2 linked regions of the Limibacter armeniacum genome follow. The protein of the gene in region 2 interacts with the protein of the main gene of each other region in a pairwise test. Links are inferred from orthologs where the notes say so. Each region holds a gene or a part of one and is shown on either strand. Other genes may lie near its edges.

Region 1 (3,154 bases), 1.0 Mb from region 2 along the record:
AAGGATTTCCGCCAGTTCTTGTACTTCTTTAACTGTCAGGTTTACCAGTTGCTCTGCGAATTGTTTCAGATCTGCCATTTTTAAAAGACTTTTAAAAGTTTTTTTCCAAATAATAAGTGTAAATATATATATGGAAGCAACCTCAAGTCAGAGAGGTATCTCATTGACTCTTAGCGTAACATTCTACTTCCGGTGCTTGCAAAAAGCAAGACTTTAAGGGTTAAGCTACCAGTTGGTAACTTAAGAGCTTCCTTACTCTCCTCTTTCTTCTAGAGTTTTCAGGATGCCAGAGATAGTTTGGCCACTTGAAGACAGCGCAGAAATAACGTTCTTCGCTGGTGACTGAAGCAAACCAATAACGTCGCCGATAAGCTCCGCTTTCGATTTGATTGAAGTCAGTGCTTCAAGGGTGTTATCACCTACGTAAAGTGCTGAGTCAACTGACGCACCCTTCAATACAGGGATTTGTCTATCTTTACCCATGCCTTTTCTGAATTCCTTCAGAGCTTTAGCAGGTGCTGATCCAGACTCTGGAGAGAACATGATACCAGACATACCTTTCAGTACAGCTTTATCAGTGAACTCACTGTAGTCAGCCTCCAGTGTACCCAGGGCTTTCTCGATCAGTTTATTTTTAACTACTCTGTATTCGATACCCTTGTCGAAACAAGCCTGTCTGAACTTGTTTACTTCTTCAACGGTCATTGATGCAGCATCAACGATATAGAAGTAATCAGTTGCAGCTAACTTTTGGCTCAGTTCCTCGACAAGTTCAAACTTTTCTTGTTTAGTCATGATTAAATACCTTGGATTGAACCTTTGTCAACATTAATACCAGGGCCCATAGTTGAAGAGATCGTAATACTCTTGAAATAAGTACCCTTAGCTGCTGATGGCTTCAGTCTGTTGATTGTACCTACCAGCTCTTCAATGTTTTCTTTCAGCATGTTTGCCTCGAAAGAAACTTTACCAGTTGAAGTGTGGATGATACCAGTTTTATCAACTTTGAAGTCAATCTTACCAGCTTTTACTTCTTGTACCGCTTTGCCTACTTCAAGGGTTACAGTACCCGCCTTAGGGTTAGGCATCAGACCACGAGGACCCAATACTCTACCAAGACGACCTACTTTGGCCATTACCGTTGGCATAGTGATGATTACGTCGATGTCAGTCCATCCGCCTTCGATCTTTTTGATCATGTCGTCAAGACCTACGTAATCTGCACCTGCAGCTTTCGCTTCTTCTTCTTTATCAGGAGTAACTAGTGCTAGTACTCTTACTTCTTTACCTACACCGTGTGGCAGAGATACTACACCTCTTACCATTTGGTCAGCTTTACGTGGGTCTACACCCAGTCTTACGTCAATATCAACAGAAGCGTCGAATTTCTCGAAAGACAGCTCTTTCACAAGCGCGCAAGCCTCCTCAAGGGTATAAGCTTTGTTGCCGTCGTATTTAGACAAGGCTTCTTTATATTTCTTTGTCAGTGCCATGTTTTCTTAATACTTCTTGTGAAAAATTATGCTTCCCAAGGAGCTTGACCTGAAACAGTGATACCCATAGACCTTGCAGTACCTGCTACCATTCTCATGGCAGACTCAACAGTAAAGCAGTTTAGGTCAGGCATTTTAGTTTCGGCAATCTCTTTTACTTGATCCCAAGTAACTGATGCTACTTTGTCACGGTTTGGCGCAGAAGAACCTTTCTTTGCTTTTGCCGCTTCCATCAGCATGTTGGCTGCCGGAGGAGTTTTGATTACGAAGTCGAACGACTTGTCGGCGTAGATCGTAATCAATACTGGCAGCAGTTTGCCTGCTTTGTCCTGAGTTCTGGCATTGAACTGCTTACAGAAGTCCATAATGTTCAGACCCTTAGAACCCAGCGCAGGACCTACAGGAGGCGAAGGATTAGCTGCTCCACCTTTAATCTGTAGCTTCAGATAACCCGCTATTTGCTTAGCCATTTTCTTAATCTACTTTTTCTACTTGTTTATAATCAAGTTCCACTGGTGCGTTACGCCCGAAGATCTTCACCATGACGTTCAGTTTTTTCTTCTCGTCATGTACCTCTTCAACAGTTCCTGTGAAACCGCTGAATGGTCCGTCCATTACTTTCACCGATTCGCCAACAACGAAGGAAACATCGTGTTTCACTTCTTCCTCGTCCTGCTCATTGATATTTAATAGACGGTTGATCTCAGACTCTCGCATAGGCTTTGGAAGCACTGATGGGTCTTTTGTGTCCGCATTCAGAAAGCCTATGACACCTGAAACGTTTTTGATCATGTGCAATGCCTCACCATTAGATAAATCAGCACGAACAATTACGTAGCCTGGAAGTGAGATACGTTCTACTTCAACTTTTTTGGTTTTGCCATCGCGCTGCTTTCGTGTTTGGTAAACACGTTCAGTTGGGACAAACACATCCGTGATAAAGGCACCCATGCCTTGATTCTCTACCTCTTTTACAAGGTATTCTTTCACTTTCTTCTCTTGTCCACTTACGGCTCTGACTACATACCAATTCAGACCACTCATTCGACTATATTATTTTTGGAGGCGCAACTAAATTAAAACTTGAAAGAATTGTAAAAAGCTGACAGGCTTTCATTGAATGCTGTATCAGCAAGACCAATCACCAAAGCGAAGATCAGGGAAGATACAAGCACCAAAATTGAGCTCTGCTGCAATTCACTAAAAGATGACCACGTTACGTTCTCTGTCATCTCTGTATAAGATTCTCTCAGAAATTGAACAAATTTATTCATGTGTCGTGTAAGTTTTATGGACATAAAAAAGAAGCTTTTCGTTTCTAAAGCCTCTACTTATGCCAGGTTAAAAAACCAGATATCCTGTAAACTAATGCACGGGCGGTAAGATTCGAACTCACGACCTACGGTTTTGGAGACCGCCGCTCTACCAGCTGAGCTACGCCCGTGTACAGTATACGAAGCAAGTATAGGTATTTTTTCTTACAAAAAACACATCTACTTGAAATTCGAGATGCAAAGGTAGAAAGTTAACTATGATAATCAAATAGTTCTAGAAATTATTTTAGTTAATCTCCTTTAACCCAATCTATTAACTTCCTTTGCCATTACTTACACTAAAGTAAACCAATGTTTACTGCAAGAAAAAACCCCGTAGTTTCCTAC
Region 2 (3,276 bases):
GTTTTTAGGTATTGATTGCGTCAAATAGTCATTCCTAATTCCAAATTGGGAAAATCCATAAGTGACTTTACTCATTTCTCGCCCACATTGGCAATGCCTATATTTAGCCTTCCTAAAAATTCGGAACCAACATAATTCGATAAAAAATCAAACTACAGACATGAGAAAGAAAATAGTAGCTGGTAACTGGAAGATGAATACCCTGAAGGATGATGCACTGAAACTTGCTTCAGAGGTAGTGAACATGGCTAAAGACGAGACTCCATCTGACGTTACAGTGATTATGGGTGTGCCTTTCATCCACTTAAGCGGTGTGAAATCATTGGTAGGAAATGCATCCAATGTATTTGTTGCTGCTCAAAACTGCTACTTTGAGCCAAAAGGAGCTTTCACTGGTGAGATTTCAGCACCTATGCTGAAGTCATTTGGTGTAGACTATGTGATTTTGGGCCACAGTGAAAGAAGAGAGTACTTCAAGGAAACACATGAGGAACTTGCAAAGAAAGTAGATGCTGTATTGGCTAATGGAATGGCTCCAATTTTCTGTGTAGGAGAAGTATTGAGCGAAAGAGAAGCTGGAAAACAGAAAGAAGTAGTATCTAAGCAACTGGAAGAAAGTCTTTACCACTTGTCTGCTGAGGACTTTAAGAAAGTGGTGATTGCTTATGAGCCAGTTTGGGCAATTGGTACAGGTAAAACGGCATCAAGTGATCAAGCTCAGGAAATGCACAAAGATATCCGTGACATGTTGGCTTCTAAATACGGTCAGGAAGTAGCGGATGAGATTTCTATCCTTTATGGAGGAAGTGCAAAACCAACGAATGCACCAGAGCTGTTTGCTAACGCTGATGTAGATGGTGGATTGATCGGTGGTGCTTCATTGGCATCTAGAGATTTTATTGATATCACGAAGTCTTACTAAGACTGATAAGGCATAATTAAAATGAATAGAGCAGCGGACAGGAAATGTTCGCTGCTTTTTTCGTTTCTAAAAATAAGAAGCACCGAAAAACACGGTTGAATTGATATAAGGTTTCAGGTTAACATTTCGCTGATGTCGCTTTTTGTATATTTGTCAAGTTTAATAAAATGGGATTGACAAAGCGTTTACAAACAAATTGATTATATGGAATATATCGCATTAGATGTAAAGTGTAGCGAGGAACTCAAAGAGGTGTTGCAAGCTGTATTGGGAGGTATTGGTTTTGACTCTTTTTTAGAAAATGACGAAGGGTTTGAGGCTTCTATAGAGCAGCATCTTTTTGATGAAAATGAGTTCAAAGACACTATTTCCTTCTTTGAAGACCAGATATCTTATTCATTTAAGGAAGTTGAAAAGCAAAATTGGAACAAGCTTTGGGAGAGTAATTATGAACCTGTGGTGATTTCCGATGATTTGCTGATCAGAGCATCGTTTCATCAACCTGACAAGGAGTACAAACACGAGATTGTGATCACTCCTAAAATGTCATTTGGTACAGGGCATCATTCTACAACGACGCTGATGCTGCTTAACCAACTTGAAATTGATCATCAGGATAAAGTGGTTGCGGATCTGGGTTGTGGTACGGGTATTTTGGCTGTAATGGCTAAAAAACTTGGAGCGACTTCTGTAGATGCTTGTGATATTGAAGACTGGTCAGTAGAGAATGCATTGGAAAATGCAGCAATCAATGGGATAGACATCAATGTTACAGTAGGAACAGTGACGGACATGCCCAAAAAAGATAGTTATGATATCGTATTGGCTAATATCAACCGTAACGTTCTGTTAAATGAGATGGGGATTTATGCAGGTATGTTAAAGCCACAGGCGACACTATTACTAAGTGGATTTTATACAGAGGATTTGCCTGTTATAAAAGAGAAGGCAGCGGAGTACGGGCTAGTTTATGAATCTCATAAGGAGAGGCTAAATTGGGTAAGTGCCGTATTCCATAAGAAATAAGGTATTGCTAATGGAGGCAGGTTCTAATTGATGTTTAGTTAGAACTTGCCTTATTATAAATTAACATTGGGAAATCCTTTTGCTGCTGCAACTTAACTTTCGGTGTCATTAATAGCTAAGACAATAAACCAACAGTGGAAACCATACGGTTTTCTGCTGAAGAACTAGCCCAAATTTTAGGAGCTAAATATAGTGTTACTTATTTTTCATGTATTATAAAACTGACTCAATCAGCCCAATGAACATTCGGTATCTGAACTACATTAGCCTGTTATTGCTGTTGATTCTTCCCTTTAGTGTCTTTGCACAGGACTTGGAGGAAGAGCCTGAACAGGTAAAGCAAGTACGGACATTTGCCATTCTTCCTTTTACAGAAAAAGACAGTCTTACATCTGACATAGAAAACCTGTTGACTAGATCGACAAGCCATACGGCTGATTCCGTGTTGATGGACATGCTATCTTTATCTGAAGGGCAGTTGTCTGAAGATCAGAAGGACTTACTCTTTACTACTTCCAAGAGAATGTACCTGAAGCGATTTCCTGCGAATAAAGACATAGAAAACTATTATGCCTGTGTAGCAGCAGGTGGAGCAAAAGGTAAGTTTTCCTCTGAGCAGCTGACACGTTTTATGCAAATAGCAGATTCTGTGGTGGCTCTTTATCCGGCAAATATTGCTAAAAACTTTCTTCACAGGTCTCGACTTTTCCTTGAGGAACAGAAACTCTACCATTCACGATTCCATACTATTATCGTAGAAGGAGGTACTGTTGAGTTTGGACATATTCCTGATGGTTCATTGATCAAAGGGGATGCAGAAATCAAACCTGAAGTAGCAGCTAAAGCTGACTCTGTAGAGCAAAAAGAAGAATGGTTTGGTCATTTGGAGGAAGAGGAACAGCAAACGAATACAGAGGGAACAAGTGAAGAAGCTTGGCCTGATGATAATCCTTCAGATGAATCTTCAGAAGAAGAGACTGAGAGTTGGGATGATGCATGGGATGGTTCTTGGGAAGACAGCAGTACAGGAAGTGACACAGGTGAGTGGAGCGGAAGCTGGGATGGAGAAGATGTTGATAATGTAGAGGAGTATGAAGAGCCTGCTCCAAATGAAGCTGTTTTTGCATTTGAAAAAGAGAACACTGCTACTTATGACCCTTCAATGGAAGCGCCATTACCAGACGTTTTAGGACCATTTATGGAAATCAAAGATGCTAACTTTAGGGTAGAGTCCATCATTGATACGGTTCTGATTGAAAAGGTTAGTGGTTCTTTGTTACTCAAAAACGATACACTTGTAGGAAGCGCTGGTAGAATGTTTTGGAGTA

What was found.
Region 1: the proteins of prmA (region 2) and rplK interact in binary tests that used the Escherichia coli proteins (3 or more experiments, as listed by UniProt). The link is inferred for Limibacter armeniacum from one-to-one orthologs.

What each region holds. Positions count from the first base shown.
Region 1 is NZ_JBAJNO010000009.1:1,899,267-1,902,420, forward strand. Bases 242-3,065 are described here. They hold rplK (50S ribosomal protein L11), read right to left. Parts: upstream 1,964-3,065; coding sequence 1,520-1,963; downstream 242-1,519. Other genes in these bases: rplJ (50S ribosomal protein L10), read right to left, coding at 253-795; rplA (50S ribosomal protein L1), read right to left, coding at 798-1,493; nusG (transcription termination/antitermination protein NusG), read right to left, coding at 1,968-2,537; secE (preprotein translocase subunit SecE), read right to left, coding at 2,570-2,767. Outside these bases: rplL (50S ribosomal protein L7/L12), read right to left, coding at 1-78. UniProt on the Escherichia coli protein: Forms part of the ribosomal stalk which helps the ribosome interact with GTP-bound translation factors.
Region 2 is NZ_JBAJNO010000009.1:2,934,651-2,937,926, forward strand. What follows is about bases 92-3,037. They hold prmA (50S ribosomal protein L11 methyltransferase), read left to right. Parts: upstream 92-1,126; coding sequence 1,127-1,948; downstream 1,949-3,037. Other genes in these bases: tpiA (triose-phosphate isomerase), read left to right, coding at 161-922; V6R21_RS29935 (hypothetical protein), read left to right, coding at 2,187-3,037. Also shown: more of V6R21_RS29935, read left to right, coding at 3,038-3,276. UniProt on the Escherichia coli protein: Methylates ribosomal protein L11.